Regions from separate parts of the Mesorhizobium sp. LSHC412B00 genome, predicted to be linked through region 1. Evidence: predicted binding sites of a transcription regulator. Region 1 holds the regulator's gene; each other region holds the start of a gene.
The links. Region 1 encodes PhoB, which activates phosphate uptake and scavenging genes when phosphate is short. Its sites were predicted from a motif close to TGTCATNNANCTGTCAT; they were not measured.
Positions count from the first base shown of each region.

Region 2: X757_RS141480 (LTA synthase family protein) is a predicted target of PhoB. The motif match lies at 4,235-4,251, and genes of this name have one in related genera.
Region 3: X757_RS137430 (DUF1045 domain-containing protein) is a predicted target of PhoB. The motif match lies at 2,628-2,644, and genes of this name have one in related genera.
Region 4: phnC (phosphonate ABC transporter ATP-binding protein) is a predicted target of PhoB. The motif match lies at 1,763-1,779, and genes of this name have one in related genera.

Region 1 covers NZ_AYWB01000015.1:54,515-60,009, forward strand. The annotation lists gene xylF (D-xylose ABC transporter substrate-binding protein) at 1-145, opposite strand, end outside; gene X757_RS142125 (ROK family protein) at 412-1,647, shown strand; gene phoB (phosphate regulon transcriptional regulator PhoB) at 1,678-2,367, opposite strand; gene phoU (phosphate signaling complex protein PhoU) at 2,384-3,088, opposite strand; gene pstB (phosphate ABC transporter ATP-binding protein PstB) at 3,130-3,954, opposite strand; gene pstA (phosphate ABC transporter permease PstA) at 3,972-5,288, opposite strand; gene pstC (phosphate ABC transporter permease subunit PstC) at 5,285-5,495, opposite strand, start outside.
Region 2 covers NZ_AYWB01000016.1:70,212-75,706, forward strand. The annotation lists gene mltG (endolytic transglycosylase MltG) at 1-321, opposite strand, end outside; gene fabF (beta-ketoacyl-ACP synthase II) at 524-1,786, opposite strand; gene X757_RS141495 (acyl carrier protein) at 1,821-2,057, opposite strand; gene fabG (3-oxoacyl-[acyl-carrier-protein] reductase) at 2,279-3,016, opposite strand; gene fabD (ACP S-malonyltransferase) at 3,077-4,024, opposite strand; gene X757_RS141480 (LTA synthase family protein) at 4,302-5,495, shown strand, end outside.
Region 3 covers NZ_AYWB01000026.1:15,891-21,385, reverse strand. The annotation lists gene iolD (3D-(3,5/4)-trihydroxycyclohexane-1,2-dione acylhydrolase (decyclizing)) at 1-206, shown strand, start outside; gene iolE (myo-inosose-2 dehydratase) at 351-1,268, shown strand; gene X757_RS137420 (hypothetical protein) at 1,278-1,526, shown strand; gene iolB (5-deoxy-glucuronate isomerase) at 1,719-2,531, shown strand; gene X757_RS137430 (DUF1045 domain-containing protein) at 2,683-3,390, shown strand; gene X757_RS137435 (alpha-D-ribose 1-methylphosphonate 5-triphosphate diphosphatase) at 3,426-4,580, shown strand; gene phnN (phosphonate metabolism protein/1,5-bisphosphokinase (PRPP-forming) PhnN) at 4,577-5,206, shown strand; gene X757_RS137445 (ABC transporter permease) at 5,209-5,495, opposite strand, start outside.
Region 4 covers NZ_AYWB01000007.1:80,186-85,680, forward strand. The annotation lists gene phnD (phosphonate ABC transporter substrate-binding protein) at 1-682, opposite strand, end outside; gene phnC (phosphonate ABC transporter ATP-binding protein) at 831-1,688, opposite strand; gene X757_RS149840 (DapH/DapD/GlmU-related protein) at 1,820-2,437, opposite strand; gene phnL (phosphonate C-P lyase system protein PhnL) at 2,434-3,141, opposite strand; gene phnK (phosphonate C-P lyase system protein PhnK) at 3,350-4,126, opposite strand; gene X757_RS149825 (alpha-D-ribose 1-methylphosphonate 5-phosphate C-P-lyase PhnJ) at 4,123-5,022, opposite strand; gene X757_RS149820 (hypothetical protein) at 5,088-5,306, shown strand; gene X757_RS149815 (carbon-phosphorus lyase complex subunit PhnI) at 5,309-5,495, opposite strand, start outside.

The sequences.
Region 1 (5,495 bases):
TCATCGCCGCCTCGTCGGTCTTCCAGCGCTCTTCCTGGAAGTTCGACCACGACACGCCGATGACCTTGTCCTTCGCCTGCGCGACCGACATCAGCGCCAGCGACATGGCGACACCCGCCAGCATGGCGGCTGCAAATCTGTTCATTATAACCCTCCCTGCGCCGCCCACGGCGCGACAAAACCGGCCCGAAGGCCTGCACAAAGAGGCTCCATTTTTTCGAGCCTCGAAAAAATACTGGTTCAATGATAAGGCACTGTCAACATCGATTATGATGGATTCTGATAGCGTTGCCGAATTTTTTCGAGCTCCGCAATAAACAATGACAGGGCTGCCGGCGTCTGCCAATATTTGGCTGGTGCCGTCGAACGCCTTCACTATCATGAGGCGCGAGGAGGCCGGGAGGAAAACAAATGTCGGTTGGGATCCGCCACGACGATCTGCGCCGTCGCAACCGTGCGATGGTGATTTCGGCCGTGCGCCGGGCCGGCCAGCCGTCGCGGACCGAGATTGCGGCGACCACCGGCCTCAGCCATTCGACGATATCGGCAATCTCGTCTGATCTAATTCAAGAAGGCATCCTGATTGAAGGCAAGCCTGGCGAGACCGGCTCGCTGAAACGCGGCCGGCCGCAGGTCGGCCTTGGCCTCAACCCGGAAGCGGCGGCGGTCATGACCGTGGTGCTGTCGCTGAACTTCCTCTCCGTCACCGTCATCGACTATGCCGGCCAGGTGGTCGCGGAAGAACAGCGCCGGCTCGACACGCTGACCATGCCGCGCGACGAGCTGATCGGCGAATGCGTAGCAATCGTCGGGCGGCGTCTCGCGGACCCGGACCTCGATGTCCAGAGCATCGCCCGCATTGCCATGGGCATCCAGGGCATCACCGATTCGCAGGCGCGGGCCATGCTGTGGTCGCCAATCACGCCACTGACCGACATTGCCTTCGCCGACATGTTGGAAGCGGAATTCGGCATTCCTGCCACCATGGAGAACGACTGCAATATGATGGCGGTGGCCCTGCAATGGCGCCAGCCCGAGCGCTACCGCGACAATTTCATCGCGATCCTCTTGTCGCACGGCATCGGCATGGGGCTGGTGCTGAAAGGCGAACTGTTCACCGGCACCCATTCCTCGGGCGGCGAGTTCGGCCACATGATCCACCGTCCGGGCGGCGCGCTCTGCCGCTGCGGGCGGCGCGGCTGCGTCGAGGCCTATGCCGGAAACTACGCCATCTGGCGCAGCGCCAAAATGATGAGCGAAGATGCCGAGCCGGTCGATATCGGCGACGCTGATATGCGCGCACTCGCCGCGCGCGCCCGCGAAACCGATGGCCCGGAGCGCGAAGCCTATCGCAAGGCCGGTGAGGCGCTCGGCTTCGGCCTCGGCAGCCTGTTTGCGCTGATCGACCCGGCGCCTGTCGCCATGGTTGGCGTCAGCGCCGCCGCCTTCGACCTGATCGAGCCGGCATTGCGCGAAGCGATCGCCCAGACCGCCGGCGGCCAGCACTCGAAATCGATCTCCTTCGACACCGAGCCCAACGAGCTGCCGCTGATCCGCGAAGGCTGTGCCATGCGCGCGCTCGGCTTCGTCGATCAGGAGATTTTCGCGCCGGGCATTCAGGCCAAATCCGGCAAGCATGTCGCCTGAATGGCCGGCAACGGCGCGACGCGCAGCATCCTAGTCTTCCCTGATCGCGTAGCCGGCGCCGCGAATGGTACGGATGACATCCGGCATGCGGCCGTTGTTGACCGCTTTGCGTAAGCGCCCGACATGGACGTCGACGGTTCGCTCGTCGATGTAGATCGTCTCGCCCCAGACATTGTCGAGCAGCTGGCTGCGCGAGAACACGCGGCCGGGATGGCGCATCATGAATTCGAGCAGCCGGAACTCGGTCGGTCCGAGCCTGATCTCGCTCTTCTTGCGGTAGACACGGTGCGACTCGCGGTCGAGCACGATGTCGCCGACCTTGAGCACGCTGGACAGCACTTCCGGCTTGGCCCGGCGCAGCAGCGCCTTCACGCGCGCCATGAACTCCGGCGTCGAGAATGGCTTGACCAGATAGTCGTCGGCACCGGTGGACAGGCCGCGCACGCGATCGCTTTCCTCACCGCGCGCGGTCAGCATGATGATCGGCAGCCGCTCGGTTTCGGGCCGCACTCTAAGCCGCCGGCAGAGCTCGATGCCGGAAACAGCGGGCACCATCCAGTCGAGCACCAGGAGATCGGGCACGTTTTCCTGCAGGCGGATCTCGGCCTCGTCGCCGCGTGTCACCACCTCGACGTGATAGCCTTCGGATTCGAGGTTGTAGCGGAGGAGCACGCCTAGCGGCTCCTCGTCCTCCACGACCATGATGCGTGGCGCGATCATAGGCAGTTCACCCTCATCAGGCCGGCGTGGCCATCGCCGTCTCGTCCTGCTTCGGACGATTGGCGGGCAATTGCTGGCCGGTCAGCACATAATACGCATTTTCGGCGATGTTGGTGACATGATCGCCGATGCGCTCAAGATTCTTGGCGCAGAACAAGAGATGCGTGCAGGCGGTGATGTTGCGAGGGTCTTCCATCATGTAGGTCAAGAGCTCACGAAACACGGACGTGTATTTGACGTCGATGCGCTCGTCGTCATTCCTGAGTTTTGCAAGAGCTGCCGCATCGGTGGCGGCATATTCCTCGACGACGCCTTGCACCTGGATCAGCACCAGCTGCGCCATGGCATCGATGGAGTGCGAGAGGTCGCGCGGCGTGACGCTCAAGCCCACGGTGCCGACGCGTTTGGCGATGTTCTTGGCGAGATCGCCGATGCGCTCGAGGTCGCCGGCCATGCGGATCGAGCCGACCACGGCGCGCAGATCGTTGGCCATCGGCTGGCGCTTGGCGATCAGCGTGATGGCGCGGTCGTCCAGTTCGCGCTGGCGCGCATCCATGATGGCGTCGTCGGAAACGACACGCTGTGCCAGCGCATTGTCCGAATTGAGCAGCGCCCTGGTCGAGCCGCTGACCATCGAGCCTGCCAGATCGCCCATGTCGCCGATCAGCTTGCTGATCTGCCCGAGCTCTTCATCGAAGGAGGCGACGGTATGTTCACCCATGATCTTGGTCCTCGTGCCTGAAAATTCACCCGCCGGACGGCTCAGCCGAAGCGGCCGGTAATGTAGTCCTGGGTGCGCTTGTCGTCGGGGTTGGTGAACATCTTGTCGGTGGCGCCCTCCTCGACGAGATAGCCGAGATGGAACATCGCCGTGCGCTGCGACACGCGCGCCGCCTGCTGCATCGAGTGGGTGACGATGACGATCGTGTAGTTCTGGCGCAGTTCGTCGATCAGCTCCTCGACACGGGCGGTGGCGATCGGATCGAGCGCCGAGCAGGGCTCGTCCATCAGGATCACCTCCGGCGACACGGCGATGGCGCGCGCGATGCACAGGCGCTGCTGCTGGCCGCCGGACAGGCCGGTGCCGGGCTCCTGCAGGCGGTCCTTGACCTCGTTCCAGATCGCCGCCTTCTTCAGGCTCTGCTCGACGATCTGGTCCATGTCGGACTTGCGCTTGGCCAGCCCATGGATGCGCGGGCCGTAGGCGACGTTCTCGTAGATCGACTTCGGGAACGGGTTGGGTTTCTGGAACACCATGCCGACGCGGGCGCGCAGTTCGACGACATCGATGTTCTTGTCGTAGATGTCGTCTTCATCGAGCGTGATCTTGCCGGTCACCCGCGCCAAATCGATGGTGTCGTTCATGCGGTTGAGGCAGCGCAGGAAGGTCGACTTGCCGCAGCCGGACGGGCCGATCAGCGCCGTCACCTGGTTCTGACGCACGTCGAGATTGACGTCGAACAACGCCTGCTTCTCGCCGTAGAAGACGCCGACCTTGTCGCCGCGCATCTTGATGACTTCGTTCGACTTGGCGTTCATTTTGTCGCCCACTGCATTCTCAAGGGACTGTTCGGTCATGATGTTCATACCAAATTGCCTTTTTTCTACCAGCGCCGCTCGAAGCGGCGCCGGAGCACGATCGCGGTGATGTTCATGGCCATGAGGAAGACGAGCAGGATGATGATGGCGCCGGACATGCGCTCGACAAAAGCGCGCTCAGCCTCGTTTGCCCACATATAGATCTGAACCGGCAGCGCGGTCGCCGGATCGAAAGGCGTCGTCGGATAATCGGCGACGAAAGCGACCATGCCGATCAAGAGCAGCGGTGCTGTCTCGCCGAGCGCACGCGCCAGGCCGATGATGGTGCCGGTAAGGATGCCTGGGGCGGCAAGCGGCAGGATGTGATGGAACACCATCTGCATCTTGGAGGCGCCGAGACCTAGGGCCGCCGAGCGGATCGACGGCGGCACCGCGGCGAGGGCGGCGCGCGTGGCGATGATTATGGTCGGCAATGTCATCAAGGTCAGCACCAGGCCGCCGACGAAGGAAGCCGAGCGCGGCATGCCGAGGAAGTTGATGAACACGGCAAGGCCAAGCAGACCGAAGACGATCGACGGCACCGCCGCGAGATTGTTGATGTTGACTTCGATCAGGTCCGTAAAGCGGTTCTTCTTGGCGAACTCCTCCAGATAGATGGAGGCGGCGACGCCGATCGGCAGCGCCAGCAACAGCACGATCACCATCATGTAGAACGAGCCGATGATCGCCACGCCCATGCCCGACGTTTCGGGCCGGCTGGAGGCGCCATAGGTGAACAGGCCGGTGTTGAAATGCTCGGCCATCACGCCGTCGGCTTTAAGCTTGTTCATCCAGTCGATCTGCTGGTTGGACACCTTGCGGCGCGCTTCATCGACGCCGAGGTCGATCTGGCCCTTGAAGGCCGAGTCGAGGTTCGCGGCAGCCAGGATGTCGACGTCACGCGTCCTGCCGATCACCGACGGATCGGCGGAGACGATGTCGCGCAGCTGGACGCGGGCGCCTTCCGACAGGAAGCCCTTGAGCTTCAGCATCATCGGCTTGTTGGCCGGATCGATGCCGAGCTTGGCCACCAGCGCGTTTTCGGCGAGCTTGGGATAGTTCGCCTTGATCAGCACGGTAGGGTCGGTCGCGCGCTTGCCGGAGGGATCGATCACCTTCTCGTCGAAGGTGACCGGCAGCGTCACCGTCGTCTGCCAGAAGGCGGTGTAGCCTTTCGAGACGATGGTGATCAGCATGATGGCCAGGAACGCCAGGCCCACCGAGATCGCAATCACGCCATAGATGCGGAACCGGCGTTCGGCGGCATAGCGCGCCTTCAGCCCGATGTCGCGGCGCGGTCGCGCGACGGCGCCCGCCATCGTGTCCAGGGGGATGTCGGTCATTCGTACTGCTCCCGGTACTTGCGCACGATGTAGAGGGCGACGATGTTCATCACCAGCGTCAGCGCGAACAGCGTCAGGCCGAGCGCGAAGGCGACCAGCGTCTGCGGCGAGTTGAACTCGAGGTCGCCGGTCAGCTGGTTGACGATCTTGACGGTGATGGTCGTCATCGCCTCGAACGGATTGGCCGTCAGATTGGCGGCGACGCCC
Region 2 (5,495 bases), on a different contig from region 1:
ACGCCGTTCGAGCTGGTCGGCAATATCCTGGACGCCGGTGCTCGGCTTGACCAGGAAGGTGTCGCCGGCCACCGACGGGCCCGGTTCGTTGAATGCCTGCTTGCCGAAATAGAGCGAAACGCCGGCGGCGAGGATCATCAACATCACCGCGGAGATGACGAAGTTCATGAACACCACGACTTGGCTGCGCGAGGCGCGCGAGCGCTTTGGTGGTGGTGTGCCGGCTTCCGGGCGCAAAGCTTCGGCCGCGGTCTTCGGCACGATCGGGCCGGTCTGCTGGTTTTGTCCGAATTGTCCGCTGCCGCCCGGATTGGTGTTCATTAGCGCCCTACCATCTGATCTCTTAGAGCGACCATGCGCCCGATTGGACGCACAGCGTGCCCTAACATTTCAAGCCTACGCATCGTGCTTTTAAAAAAAGCGCCTTCGGTTTCAGGCCGATGCGACGAATCCCCAGCGGCAGAGTAGGCTTGAATATGGCAAAATTGACGACAGACCGCTGGCGCGCCGGTCGATACCGCAATCAGCCTGTATAACGCTGGAATACCAGCGAAGCGTTGGTGCCGCCGAAGCCGAAGGAGTTGGACAGCGCCACGTCGACCTGGCGATGCCGTGGCGTGTTCGGAACAAGATCGATCGCGGTTTCGCGTTCCGGGTTGTCAAGATTGATGGTGGCTGGCGCGATGTTGTCTCTGATAGCGAGGATCGAAAAGATCGCCTCGGCGGCACCCGCCGCACCCAGGAGATGGCCGATCGACGACTTGGTCGACGACATCGAGATTTTCGAGGCGGCGTTGCCGACCAGCCGCTCGACGGCGCCGAGTTCGATCGTGTCGGCCATGGTCGAGGTGCCGTGCGCGTTGATGTAGTCGACGTCGGCGGGCGTCAGCTTGGCCCGGTTCAGCGCCGCCGTCATGCATCGGAAGGCGCCGTCGCCGTCTTCGGCCGGTGCAGTGATGTGATAGGCATCGCCGGTCAGGCCGTAGCCGGTGACCTCGGCATAGATCTTGGCGCCGCGCGCCTTGGCGTGTTCGAGTTCTTCCAGCACGACGACCCCGGCGCCCTCGCCCATGACGAAGCCGTCACGGTCGCGGTCATAGGGACGCGAGGCCTTCTCAGGCGTGTCATTGCGGTCGGTGGACAGTGCCCGGCAAGCAGCGAAGCCGGCAAGCGATAGTCTGGTCACCGGCGATTCCGCGCCGCCGGCCAGCATCACGTCGGCATCGCCGAAGATGATCAGCCGGGCGGCATCGCCAATGGCGTGCGCGCCGGTCGAGCAGGCGGTGACGACGGCGTGGTTGGGGCCTTTCAGCCCATGCCGGATCGATACCTGGCCAGATACCAGGTTGATAATGTTGCCGGGAATGAAGAATGGACTGATACGGCGCGGTCCGCGCTCTTTCAGGATGATAGCGTTCTCGGCGATGCCCTCGAGGCCGCCAATGCCGGAGCCGATCATGACGCCGGTGGCGCAGCGCTCGGCTTCGGTGCTGGGCTCCCAGCCGGAATCCTTCAGCGCTTCGTCGGCGGCCGCAATCCCGTAAAGGATGAAGTCGCCGATCTTGCGCAGTTCCTTGGGCTCGAGCACGGCTTCGGGATTGAGCGTGCCGTTGGTGCCGTCACCGCGCGGAATGACGTGGGCGATCTTGCAGGCAAGATCTCCCACTTCGAACTCGGTGACGCGCTTGGCGGCGCTGCGGCCGGTCAGAAGTTCCTTCCAGCTGTGCTCGAAGCCCATGCCGAACGGCGAAACCAGGCCAAGGCCCGTGACGACGACACGCCTCATCGCAGGTCCTCCCCGGTGATGACTGCGGATAGTGTCAGGCTGAAGCCTTGTCGATGTACTTCACGGCATCGCCGACGGTCAGGATGGTCTCGGCCGCATCGTCCGGAATCTCGACGCCGAACTCTTCTTCGAAGGCCATGACGAGTTCGACCGTGTCGAGGCTGTCCGCGCCCAGATCATCGATGAAGCTCGCCTGCTCCGTCACCTTGTCGGCATCGACGCCAAGATGTTCGATGACGATCTTCTTGACGCGCTCTGCGGTGTCACTCATTTGGGGCATCCTCGTCTTTTGTTTGTCTGTCTTCGTTAGCGGGCAGAATGCCGCTAATCAAGCTGAAAGATGGTCCTGCCGGAAACGCAACGATGCCGGACCGGTTTTTGCCCGAACCGCCGGGTTGCGGGCCGCATTACACGAAAAATGGCTGAGGTCCAAGGCGAAATGGTCTCTTTTCACAAGCCGGCCATGTCTTCTTATCACCCGGCAATATCCTGTCAGATCATGGCCATGCCACCGTTGACATGGATGGTCTGGCCGGTGACGTAGGCTGCCTCGTTGGAGGCGAGATAGGCGACGGCCGACGCCACTTCAACACTCGTGCCCATGCGGCGCGTCGGGATCGCGGCCATTATCGCGTCTTTCTGCTTGTCGTTGAGCTTGTCGGTCATGGCCGATTCGATAAAGCCCGGGGCGACGCAGTTGACGGTGATGTTGCGGGTGGCGATCTCCTGCGCCAGCGACTTGGAAAAGCCGATCATGCCGGCCTTGGAGGCGCAATAATTGGTCTGGCCAGGATTGCCGGTGACGCCGACCACCGAGGTGATGTTGATGATGCGGCCATGGCGGCGGCGCATCATCGGATGGGTCAGCTCGCGGGTCAGCCGGAACACGGCGGTGAGGTTCACCTCCAGCACGCTGTCCCAATCCGCGTCCGCCATGCGCACGAACAGGCCGTCCTTGGTGATGCCGGCATTGTTGACCAGTATGTCGACGCCTTCGAGTTCGGCTTCGGCCTTCTGGCCAAGCGCCTTGACCTCGTCACGGTCGGCAAGATTGGCCGGGAACAGCTTTACCCGGTCGCCGAGTTCGCCGGCCAGGGTCTCCAGTTTCTCGATGCGGGTGCCGTGCAGGCCGACAATGGCGCCTTGCGCATGCAGCACCCGGGCAATCGCCTCGCCAATGCCGCCCGATGCGCCGGTGACGAGCGCCTTGCGGCCGGTCAGTTCGAACATTTTCGTCTCCTGATCTTAAGAGAACACCCTTCCCACGGGAGGGGTTGAATCGCCAGTGGATTATGCAAGCGCGGCCAGCGCCGCCTCGACTTCGGCCGGCGTGCCGACGGCCGATGTGGCGATGTCGCGGTTGATCCGCCGCGCCAGGCCGGAAAGCACCTTGCCGGCGCCGATCTCATAGAGCGTGGCGACGCCATTGGCGCCGAACCACTCCACCGTTTCGCGCCAGCGCACGCGCCCGGTGATCTGCTCGACCAGGCGGCGCGCGATCTCGTCGGGGTCGCTGGTCGGGGCTACAGTGACGTTGGAGACGACGGGCACGACCGGTGCATTCTTGGTCACGCCGGCCAGCGCCTCGCGCATGACATCGGCCGCCGGCGCCATCAGCGCCGAATGGAAGGGTGCGGAGACCTGCAGCATCAGCGCCCGCTTGGCGCCCTTTTCGGTGCACAGTTTCGCGGCGAGTTCCACCGCCGCCCTGGCGCCGGAGATCACCAGCTGGCCGCCGCCATTGTCGTTGGCGATCTGGCAGACCTTGCCGGATCCCGTTGCGGCCTCGGTGCAAGCGGCTTCGACGTCGGGCTGTTCCAGTCCGATGATCGCCGCCATGGCGCCCTCGCCGGCCGGCACCGCCGCCTGCATGGCGTTGCCGCGGATGCGCAGCAGCCGGGCAGCATCGGCGACCGAAACGAAACCGGCCGCGGCAAGGGCGGAATATTCGCCGAGCGAATGACCGGCAACGTAGGCAACCTTGTCCTTCAGCGAAAAGCCGCGCGCTTCCAGCGAGCGGATTCCCGCCAGCGAGACCGCCATCAGCGCCGGCTGGGCATTGGCAGTCAGGGTCAGCGCCTCTTCCGGGCCTTCCCAGATCAGTTTCGACAGCTTTTCGCCCAGCGCATCATCGACTTCCTCGAACACCCTGCGTGCCTCGGGGAAGGCGTCGGCGAGGTCCTTGCCCATGCCGACAGCCTGGCTGCCCTGTCCCGGAAAGGTGAATGCGACGGCCATTTGGGCGCTCTCCAGCGGCTGATTTTTACTGCCTGTGACGCAAGGCGGACCGCCAAGTCAAGCCCGGAGGGGGTATTTCGGCTCTCGCTTGAACCGGAGCTGACCCCGAGTCCCTGTTCCCAAAGGCTTTTTGCCGATCACACCTGATGAAAACCGCTCACGAATCGTTTGCTGGCTCTTCTTATTTTCGCCACAGGCGCTAGCTTTTGCATGACAGTTCTATGACAGAACGGTGGCGCGAGTGGAAATACGCGTTGCTTGGGCCGGGGGAAGAGACGTGGCTAGGATCAGGAAGGGCGCGGCCGTACCCGCGCCACAGTTCTTGGAAGACGATCCGTCCACCGGCTACCTGCCGGGGCGCAGATGGCCGGTCATCCGCTACGGTCTGGTCACGCTGCTTGCCTCCGCCATCCTGGTGTTCGCCATCGAATGGATCGTGCGCGGCGACTTCTTCGGCACGGTCGACTTCTTCCTGCAGCCATTCAAGCCGGGCTGGACCACCATCATTGTCTTTGCATTGGTGCTGATGGGACTGGACGCCGTGCTTGGCCGCAGTCACCAGAGCCTGATGATCGTGGCGCCGCTGACGCTGGCGCTGGCCTTTGTCGGGCATCAGAAGTCGCATTATCTCGGCGATCCGCTCTACCCAACCGATTTTCTTTATTCGCGCCAGATCATGGCACTGATGCCGCTCCTGGTGCGCGAACGGCCTTGGACGGCGCTCGCCATGGCGGTCGGCATCGTCGCCGGCCTGTCGCTGCTGATCTATGGCTGGCGGTTGTGGCGCCGCAAGGTTCCGATCCTCAGCCGCAAAGGGCGGCTGGCGCGGCTGACGCTGGCAGTGCCGCTGCTCGCCTTCTTCGTCTCAATCATGGACTACGCCACCTTCTCGTGGACCCGCGACCGGCTGCAGATCATCCCGATCATGTGGGACCAGAAGGAGAACTACGCCTCCAACGGGTTTGCGCTGGCCTTCGCGCTCAACGTGCCGATGGCGCATGTCTCGGCGCCGGCGGGCTATTCCGACAAGGCGATCGACGCGATCGACAGGCCTGCTGTGGCGGCCTCGGTACCGGATGAGAAACCCGACATCATCGTGGTGATGAGCGAATCTTTCTGGGATCCGACCAAGCTGCCCGGCGTCACAATCACGCCTGACCCGATCCCCAATGTGCGGGCGCTGCGTTCCGGCTATATGTTTTCGCCGGAATTCGGCGGCATGACCGCCAACATCGAATTCGAGGCGCTGACCGGCTTTTCCAATGCCTTCCTGCCGGCGGGCTCGATCCCCTACCAGCAATATGTGCGCACACCGACGCCGTCGCTGGCGACCTTCCTGAAAAGCGAGGGATACCGGGCGCGCGCCATCCATCCGGGCACCAACTGGTTCTGGAACAGGGGCGCCGTCTATGCCGATTTCGGCTTCAACGATTTCCGCTCGGAAGAGACGCTGCCGCCACTGGAAAAGCGC
Region 3 (5,495 bases), on a different contig from region 1:
TCACCGGCCTGGAGACCGCGCTGCAAAAGTCGAAAACCAACGACCGCACCACCGTGCTGGTCATCGACACCGACCCGCTGATTTCCACCGATGCCGGCGGCCATTGGTGGGATGTCGCGGTGCCGGAAGTCTCCGCACGGCCGCAGGTCAACGCAGCCCGCAAGGCCTACGACGAAAAGCGGCAGATGCAGACAATCGGCGATTGATGTACATGCACCCGGCCCCTACCTCCCCCTTGTGGGGAGGTCGGACCGAAGGTCCGGGTGGGGGTCTGGCGCCGCACCCCACCTCGCTGCTTCGCAGCGACCCTCCCCACAAGGGGGAGGTGAACAAGAAACCGGAGCTAAAACTTGAAAGCCAAACTGGGCATGTCCCCCATTGCGTGGTGGAACGATGATCTTGCCGAACTCAGCGACGACGTCTCGCTGGAAGAGTGCCTGCGCCAGTCGCGCTCGGCCGGCTTCACCGGCATGGAAATGGGCCGCCGCTTTCCCAATGACCCCGAAATCATGCTGCCTATCCTGAAAAAGGCCGACGTGACGCTGTGCGGCGGCTGGTTCTCCGGCACGCTGGTCGATGAGGACATGGGCAAGAACAAGGATCGCATCCAGCCGATGATCGACCTGTTCAAGGCGGTGAATGCGCCTTGCATCGTCTATGGCGAGGTCGGCCGCTCGATCCAGGGTGATCGCTCCAGGCCTCTCGCCACGAAGCCGAAATTGTCCAACGACGAGATGAGGGCCTATGCCAGGCGCCTCACCGAATTCGGCGAATGGTGCGCCGAGCAAGGCATGCCGCTGTCCTATCACCATCACATGGCGGCGGTGGTCGAGACCGAGCCGGAGCTCGATGCCTTCATGCGCCATTCCGGCGAAGGCATTCCGTTGCTGCTCGATGCAGGGCATCTCGCCTTTGCCGGTGGCGACGTGCTGCACGCCATCGACAACCACCACAAGCGCATCAGCCATGTCCATGTGAAGGATGTGCGCATGGGTGTGATCGACGGGCTCGACCGCACAAAGCAGTCCTTTCTCGACGCCGTGGCGCTCGGTGCCTTCACGGTGCCTGGCGACGGTTCGCTCGATTTCGGCGCCATCGTGCAGCGCTTCGCCGACCATGGCTATGAAGGCTGGTTCGTCGTCGAGGCCGAGCAGGACCCGAAAAAGAACCCGCCGCTCAAGATGGCGCAGGTCGGCCACAAGGAATTGATGCGCGTGATGACGGCTGCCGGCTACACGGTGGAGACGCAAGGCTTTCCCAATGCCTGAGGCGATCCGATGAAGGATTACGAGCACCCGTTCTTCCGGCCGCTGTGGCGGCGCGTTGCCGTCGTCGCCGTCTGCGTGATCTGGGCGGGGATAGAATTCGCCTCCGGCACCCCATTCTGGGGCATCATTGCGCTCGGCTTTGCCGCCTACGCCGTCTGGCAGTTCTTCTACCTTTACAAGCCGGTGGAGGAGAGCAAGGCTGCGCCTGATCGACCGAAGACCGGCGAAGCGAAGGCGGACGCCGAACCGAAGGAATGAAGCGGCCGTGGCTCGGAAGGGCTTGCGGGTCGGACACTGGACACCTGGCGTATCGCCTACGTCGGTGATTGGCCGGAACGTCCCTCGCTTCGTCATCCTAGGGTCTTCGCGACGGAGCTTCGCTCCTGCTTCGCCCTAGGATGACGAAGTTGAGAGGCCGACCTCGAAGACTTGCGATAGGAGAGACAAAACATGTCGAAACTGCTCGTCAAAGCCGACAAGGGCCATGGCCGCGTCGCCCATGTCACGCCCAAAAGCGCCGGATGGACCTATGTCGGCTTCGACCTGCACCGCCTGAAGCCGGGCGAGACCGCATCCGGCAAGACGCAGGATCGCGAAGTCTGCCTGGTGTTCGTCACCGGCAAGGGCACGGCAAGGGCCGGCGGCCAGGAACTCGGCCTGCTCGGCGAGCGCATGTCGCCCTTCGAGGGCAAGCCGTGGTCGGTCTATATTCCGGAGGGTTCGGACTGGTCGGTCACCGCCGACACCGATCTCGAACTCGCGGTCTGCTCGGCGCCGGGCCTGGGCGGCGGCTTGCCCGTTCGCGTCATCGCACCCGACGACCTCGGCCAGGAGACTCGGGGCAAAGGCACCAACACGCGCTACGTCACCAACATATTGCCCGAGGGCAAGCCCGCCGACTCGCTGCTGGTGGTCGAGGTCATCACGCCCGGCGGCCACACATCGAGCTACCCGCCGCACAAGCACGACCAGGACAATCTGCCTGCCGAATCCTATCTTGAGGAAACCTATTACCACCGCCTCAACCCGCCGCAGGGCTTTGCCTTCCAGCGGGTCTACACCGACGCCGACAAGTCGGGCGCCCGCGAACTGGACGAGGCGATGGCGATCGAGGACGGCGATGTCGTGCTGGTGCCCAAGGGCTATCATCCGTGCGCGGCCTGTCACGGCTACGACCTCTATTACCTTAACGTCATGGCCGGGCCGAAGCGGACGTGGAAGTTCCACAACGCGCCCGAGCACGAGTGGCTGATGAAGGCCTGATCGGCCTTCGCTTGTGGCGGAAGCTGTTGGTCCAGCAGCGAAAAATCGTCGGCTAAGGACCTGCGGGGTCGATTTGCCTTCGAAAACCCGCATAAGCTTCGTCAATCCGTCATGGAAATCACCTATGGCAGCGGGCTGACGAGGATTTTCGATGCGCTACGCCATCTATTTCACCCCGATGCAGGACGAGCCGCTGGCGCGGATCGCCGCCAACTGGCTGGGTCGCGACCCCTTTGGCGCCGCCACCAGGCCGGTCGAGGCGGTGGGCGAGCTGTCGGCGGCCGAAGTCGCTTTTCACACCGCATCGGCGCGGCGCTACGGTTTTCATGCGACGCTGAAAGCGCCGTTCCGGTTGGCGGCCAACGAAACCGAAAGCTCGCTGCGCGCGGCGCTGGACGCCTTTGCCAAAGCAACGCCGACGGTCACCATCCCGCGCCTGGTCGTCAGCCAGATCGATGGTTTCTTCGCTTTGGTGCCGGAAGGTCCGCTGCCGCCGCTCAACCGTTTCGCCGATGATGTCGTGCTTAGCTTCGACCGTTTTCGCGCGCCGCTCACCGAAGCGGAAATCGAACGGCGCAGCCCGGATTCGCTGAAACCGGCCGAGTTCCGCAATCTCTGTCAGTGGGGCTACCCCTACGTGTTCGAGACCTTTCGCTTCCACATGACGCTGTCCGGCCGGGCCGGGCCGCAGGAAAGCCAACGTCTGCGCGCGGCAATCGACAGCCTGTTCGCCGATGTGCTGCAGCAGCCGGTGCTGGTGGATGCGCTGACGCTGTTCGTCGAAACCGAACCGGGCGCTCCGTTCATGGTGCTTTCGCATCATGCGCTCGGCCGCCGCGCTGCCCGAAAAACCGCCTGACCGCAATTCGTCCGAGTAACCAGGGACCGCCTGAAATGACCGCCGAAACTGTTCTCCACAACGCCCGCATCGTGCTTGCCGACGAGATCGTCGAAGGGTCGCTCGCGCTGCGCGACGGTTTTATCTCCGGCATCGACGCCGGCACCGGCCAAATCGGCGGGAACATGGCTGGCGAGGACATGGGCGGCGACTACATCATTCCCGGTCTGGTCGAGCTCCACACCGACCATCTCGAAGGCCATTATGCGCCGCGCCCGAAGGTGCGCTGGAACCCGATCGCCGCCGTGCTCGCCCATGACGCGCAGGTAGCGACCGCCGGGATCACCACCGTGCTCGACGCGCTGCGCGTCGGCATGGACGAGGACGCCGACCTTTCCTCCGACGACATCCGCAAGCTGGCCGACGCGATCGAGGACAGCGTCGCGAAAGACCGGTTGCGGGCCGACCATTTCCTGCACCTGCGCTGTGAGGTCTCGGCGCCGGATTGCTTGCGGGCTTTCGCCAATTTCGATGGCGACGAGCGGGTCAAACTGGCCTCGCTGATGGACCATGCGCCGGGACAGCGCCAGTTCGTCAATCTCGAGACCTACGCCTATTACTACCAGCGCAAGCTGAAGCTGACCGATCGCGACTTCCAATTGTTCTGCGAAAAGCGGATGTCGGAATCAGCGAAGAATTCGGGACCGAACCGGGTGGCGATATCAGCCGCCTGCAACGAGCGGGGCATTGTGCTGGCGAGCCATGACGACGCCACATCAGGCCATGTCGACGAGGCGATCGAACAAGGCGTGCGCGTCGCGGAATTCCCGACCACGCTGGAAGCCGCCAAGGCCTCGAAGGATGCCGGGCTCGGCGTGCTGATGGGCGCGCCCAACGTCATGCGCGGCTCCTCGCATTCGGGCAATGTCTCGGCTCGAACGCTGGCCGGCGACGGCCTGCTCGACATATTGTCGTCCGACTATATCCCTTTCAGCCTGATCCAGTCGGCCTTCTTTCTCGGCGACGTCGTCGAGGGCATTTCCCTGCCGCAGGCGGTCGCCATGGTGTCGAAGAACCCGGCCGAGGCCATCGGCCTCAACGACCGCGGCGTCATCGAACAGGGCCGCCGCGCCGACCTCGTGCGGGTGCGCGTCGACGATCATGTGCCGGTCGTGCGCACCGTCTGGCGCCAGGGACGCCGGGTCGCCTGATGGTCTCGGCGTCGATCGAGCGCGAACTGACCAGCGAGGCCTTTCCGGTCCGCAACGGCGTCTTCGTCGCCGTCGTCGGCCCGAGTGGCGCCGGCAAGGATACGGTAATCGGTTATGCCCGCACCTTGTTTGCCGACGAGACGAGGCTGGAGTTCGTCCGCCGGGTCATCACCAGGCCGAGCGATGCGGCAAGCGAGGATCACGACACGCTGGCCGACGCGGCCTTTGTCGAAGCCGAGGCCGACGGCGCCTTCGCCATTTCCTGGGAGGCGCACGGCCTGCGCTACGGCATTCCGGCCGATGTCGACTGGTCCATCGCCAATGGCCATGTCGCGGTCGCCAATGTCTCGCGCGCAGTCATCCCGGTGCTGCGGGAGCGCTATGCCAATCTGGCTGTCGTCGAGATCACCGCCTCGCCGGAAATCCTCGCCGAGCGTCTCGCCCAGCGCGGCCGCGAATCGCGCGGCGAAGTGCTGGCTCGGCTCGCCCGCGGCGCCAATGTCGCTTTGTCCGGACCCGGGGTCACCTCGATCGACAATGGCGACCGGCGCGAAGCCGCCGGAGAACGCTTCGCCGAGGTGCTGCGCAAGGCGATGGCCTTCTCCGACATATCCGGCGTGATGTAGCGCTACTCCGCCGCGACAGTCTTGCGGCTGGCGTCGAGCATCAGCCGCCTTGCGCGGAACACGCCCCATTGCTGGTCGACCAGCACGCCGATCAGGATCACGCCGCCCATCACCGCGAAGTTGAGCGAGGACGGGATGCCGAGCAGGTTGACCAGGTTCTGCAACTCCTGCAGCAGCACGGTGCCCAGGATGACGCCGACCAGCGAGCCTTCGCCGCCGCGCAGCGAGAAGCCGCCGAGAACGGCGGCGGCAATGGCGTAGAGTTCGTAGAACTGGCCGTGGCTGGCCG
Region 4 (5,495 bases), on a different contig from region 1:
CGAAGTCGTTGGGGTCGACGGCGCCCTTGGCGGTGACCTTGTGGAAGGTGCCGGAGGTGTAGCCGTTCTTGAAGTCGCCGATGCCGGAGGAATCGTCAACCGCAACGTCGACCTTGCCGTCGCGAACGGCGAGGATGTTGTTTTCATGGCCGCCATTGAACTGGGTCGAGGCGAAGTAGGCGTCGTTCGAGGCGCCGGTGTCCTTCGGGATCTGGGTCAGCGGGATCAGGTAGCCCGAGGTCGAGTCCGGATCGGCGTAGCCGAGCTTCTTGCCCTTGGCCGACTTGATGTCGGTAATGCCCGAAGACTTCAGCGCCAGGCCGATGGAATAATAGCCGGTGGCGCCGTCGGTCTGCTGGGTGGTGAGGACCGGGGTGACCGCCTTCGGGTCCTTGATGTAGACGCTGGCGTAGCCGGAAGCGCCGAGTTCGGCGAAGTCGAGCGTGCCGCCGAGCAGGCCCTGGATGACGCCGTCATAGTCGGCGGCGGGGAACAGCGAGACCTTTTCGAAGCCGAATTCGGTCTTCAGGTGATCGGCCAGGCACTGATAGTTGCGCAGGCGGTCGGTTTCGTTCTCTCCGCCGAGGATGCCGACGCGGAATTCCTTGAGGTCGGCCGCATGCGCGGCGCTGGTTGCCATGGCGAGAGCCGAAACGGCGCCGAATACCATCTTCCTGAACATTTGATGTCTCTCCTGTAAGTTCCGGCCCCGCGCCGGCAGCGTTCTTGATTTTTGCAAGTGCCCTTGACGCGGGCGGTCGATCCAGTGCGGCTCAGTTTTGGTCCATGATCTTTTCCGAAAACCGGTATCCACTTTTCGGGATCATGGATCAGTACCCGGGGAATGCGGGCTCGAGCGGGCTGGCGGATGCGGCGATCTTTTGCTTGTAGGCGATGCTGGTCGAGGTGATGGCCTCGGAGATATCGACGCCGTTGCCGTCGGCGCCATAGACCAGGCGCACGGCCTCGCGGTTGAGCGCTTCCGGCGGACCGTCGAAGACGATCTTGCCGGCAGCCATGCCGATGATGCGGTTGCAATAGGTGCGGGCGGTGTCCAGCGTGTGCAGATTGGTGACGACGGTGATGCCTTCGCGCAGGTTGATGTCCTGCAGCGAGTCCATCACCACCTTGGCGTTGAGCGGGTCGAGCGAAGCGATCGGCTCATCGGCGAGCAGCACCTTGGGCTGCTGCATCATGGCGCGGGCAATGGCGACGCGCTGCTGCTGGCCGCCAGACAGCGTGCCGGCTGGCTGCAGTGCGGTGCGGGCGATGTCGAGGCGCTCGAGTGCTGCAATCGCCTCAGCGCATTCGGCGCGGGTAAACATGCCGAGCAGGTTGGAAAAGGTCGAGCGATGATTGAGACGGCCGAGCAGCACATTGGTCAGCACATCGAGGCGCGGCACCAGGTTGAACTGCTGGAAGATCATGGCGCAGTCGCGCTGCCAGCGTCGCAGCGGCGAGCCACGCAGCCGCGAGACCTCGGCACCGTCAAAAAAAATCGATCCCTGGCTGGGGTCGATGAGACGGTTGATCATGCGAAGGAGGGTGGATTTGCCGGCGCCGGAACGACCGATGATGCCGACCATCTGGCCCTGCGGGATCGACAGGTCGATGGCGCTGACAGCGGTGTTCTTGCCAAATCGGCGCGAGACGCCGCGGATTTCGAGCGTGGCAGGGGTCGATAACATCGAAGAGTTCCAGACCTGAATTGATCGTCTGGTTCTCGCCTAGCGCAGCGACATGAACCTGCCATGTCATCACGATGTCAGTTTTGTTACGCTCCACAGCCGTGCGGCAAGTGGGGGGTGGTCGCACCCGATCAGGCGCCGTATTTCTCGAGGAACGCGTCTGCCTCGAGTACGCGAAAATCGTCGAGCGCGGCGCGCAGCCTGGCGTGGTCCCAGTCCCACCAGGCGAGCGCCTGGTAGCGTTCGGCCGTGCGGCGATCGAAACGCTCGCGGATCGGCTTGGCTGGCACCCCGCCAACGATGGTGTAGGGCGCGACATCCTTCGACACCACAGCGCCGGCGCCTACGGCAGCACCATCGCCGACGGTGACGCCGGGCAGGATGGTCGAGCCGTGGCCGAGCCAGGTGTCGTGGCCGATGGAGACGCGTTTGGCGCGGCGCTGGGCGAAGAATTCTGTTTCGTGCTCGGCGTCGTCCCAATAGTCGGAGGCGCGATAGGTGAAGTGATGCAGCGTCGGCCGCCAGGTCGGGTGGTTTGTGGCGTTGATGCGCACGGCGGCGGCTATGTTGGAGAACTTGCCGATGGTCGCGCACCAGACGACGCAGTCCTGCATGATGTAGGAATAGTCGCCGAGGATGCTTTCGGACACGCGGCTGCGGTCGGCGATCTCTGTCCAGCGCCCCAATGTCGAGTTCTCGACCTGCGCCGTGGCGTGGACCAACGGCGCTTCCGATAGTTTCCTGCTCATGCAGCGATTTTTCCGGCGGCGAAAGAGGTCACGTCGATGATGCGATCGGCGACGGCGTCACGCACATCCGGGTCATGGAAGATGCCGAGCAAGGCGACACCGCCGGCCTTCTTGGCGGCGATCAACGCAACCACAACGTTGCGGTTTTTCGAATCGAGCGAAGCTGTCGGCTCGTCGAGCAGCAAGACCGGATGCTCGGTGATGAAGCCGCGCGCGATATTGACGCGCTGCTGCTCACCGCCCGAGAAAGTCGCCGGCGGCAGCGCCCAGAGCTTTTCCGGCAAATTGAGCTGCCCCAGCAAGGTGCGTGCTTTTTTCCGCGCGCTCTCGCGGTCCTCGCCGCGTTCGACCAGCGGCTCGGCGACCACGTCGAGCGCGGAGACGCGCGGCACGGTGCGCAGGAACTGGCTGACATAGCCGATCGTCTGGCGGCGCACGGAAAGCACCGTGCGCGGGCTGGCGATGGCGAGATCGATCAGGCCGCCCTCATGCTGAACGATGATCTGGCCTTCATCGACGGCATAATTGCCATAGAGCATTTTCAGGATCGAGCTTTTGCCGGCGCCGGAAGGCCCGCCGAGCACGGCGCATTCACCGGCCCGGATCGAGAATGAGACGCCGGCGACAACCGGCAATCTGATGCCGTCGCGCAGATGCATGGTGAAGCTTTTGGCGACGCCGGAAACAACGAGGGGCGTCGGCATCAGAAGGTTCTCCAATCGTTGTTCGTCCGCGGGCCAACACCCCCCTCTGCCTTGCCAGGCATCTCCCCCTCAAGGGGGGAGATTGGCTGTCGCGTTCGACTTCGCCATTCTTCTGCATCGTAGAAGGGGCGGGACATAAAAGCTGCTGATCTCCCCCCTTGAGGGGGAGATGGCCGGCAGGCCAGAGGGGGGTGCCTTGGCGCCATCTTCACACCTGTAGAATCGAGGAAACAAGCAATTGCGTGTAAGGCGCGCGGGGATCGTCGAGCACGCGATCCGTCAGGCCGCTTTCGACGACACGGCCGTCTTTCATCACCATCATACGCTGCGACAGAAGCCGGGCGACGGCGAGATCGTGGGTGACGACGATGGCCGCCAGGCCGAGATCGGTGACCAACCCGCGCAGCAAATCGAGCAGGCGCGCCTGCACCGAGACGTCGAGGCCGCCGGTCGGCTCGTCCATGAACACCAGCCTCGGTCCGGTGACGAGGTTGCGGGCGATTTGCAGGCGCTGGCGCATGCCGCCGGAAAAGGCGCGCGGCTCGTCGTCGATGCGGTCCTCGTCGATCTCGACGCGCGACAGCCAGTCGACGGCAGTGGCGCGGATCTTGCCGTAATGGCGGTCACCGACCGCCATTAGCCGCTCGCCGACATTGGCGCCGGCAGACACCGTCATGCGCAAGCCGTCGGCGGGGTTCTGATGAACAAAGCCCCAGTCGGTGCGCATCAGGAAGCGGCACTCGGCCTCGCTCATACGGTAGAGTTCGCGGAACTGGCCGTCGCGCATGCGGTAGCTGGCGGTGCCAGAAGATGGTAGCAGCCGCGTCGACAGGCAGTTGAGCAGCGTCGTCTTGCCGGAGCCGGATTCGCCGACGACGGCCAGAACCTCACCCGGCCACAGGTCGAAGGTGACGTTCTCGCAGCCGACGCGCGAGCCGTAGAATTTGGACAGTTCGGAGACGCGCAGCAGTGGGTCGCCGGTCATTCTGCTGGCCTCATCTTTCCTGCGGTAACATGGCTTTCAGCCGCAAGGTGGCCGCGATGTCCTTCGGCGCGCCGCTTCTCGCAATGGTCGGTGTCGGAGCAGACGAACATGTGGTCGCCATGGTCGTCGAGGATGACCTCGTCGAGATAGACATTTTCCGCCGCGCACAGCGCACAGGGCAGGTCGAAGGTCTGGACCTCGAAGGGATGATCCTCGAAGTCGAGGCTGACGACATCGGTGAAGGGCGGCACGGCATAGATGCGCTTTTCGCGCCCGGCTCCGAACAGTTGCAGGGCCGGCGAACGGTGCATTTTGGGGTTGTCGAATTTCGGCGTCGGCGAGGGGTCCATGACATAGCGGCCCTCGACCTTGACCGGATAGGCATAGGTGGTGGCGATGCGGCCGTGTTTGGCAATGTCCTCGTAGAGCTTCACATGCATCAGGCCGTATTCCTCGAGCGCATGCATTTTGCGCGTTTCGGTTTCGCGCGGCTCGAGGAAGCGCAACGGCTCGGGTATCGGCACTTGGTAGACTAGAACTTGGCCGGCGCTCAGCGGGTGTTCCGGGACGCGATGGCGGGTCTGGATGATGGTGGCGCTGGCGGTATCGGTCGTCACCGCGACGTTGGCTACCTTCTTGAAGAAGGCGCGGATCGAGACGGCATTGGTGGTGTCGTCGGCGCCCTGGTCGATGACTTTCAGCACATCGTCCGGCCCGATAATCGAGGCGGTGACCTGCACGCCGCCAGTGCCCCAGCCATAGGGCATCGGCATTTCGCGCGAAGCGAAGGGAACCTGATAGCCAGGGATGGCGATGCCCTTGAGGATCGCCCGGCGGATCATCCTTTTGGTCTGCTCGTCGAGATAGGCGAAGTTGTAGGTGGCGATGTCGGTCATGGCGATCAAATCCACTCCCTGCTATTGCATTGACGCCCAGAAAACGGAAATAAAGGCGAAGTCGAATGACTCAGACCGGTTGGATCCAGATTGCAATTCTGCTTCTGGCGTTTGTCTGCGTGGTCGGTTTTGTACCTCGGCGCTTGTTTCTGCCTGCTTCCAGAGATGGCGCGCATGTCACAGGCGGAAACGGCAGCTACGTCGGCGGGCATAGCAGCCATTCCCATGACGGCGGCAACGGGGATGGCGGCAACGGGGGTGGCGGCAATGGCGGGGGCGATTAGGCTCATTCGGCCGCCTCCCGCTTCTCTTGCACCTTTGCAGGGTTCTCTCGAGCTTCGTATTCGGCGCGCATGCGGCGCACCAAATCGAGCTCGGCCTGGAAGTCGACATAGTGCGGCAGCTTCAAATGCTCCACGAAGCCGGTCGCCTGAACATTGTCGGAGTGCGAGATGACGAACTCCTCGTCCTGC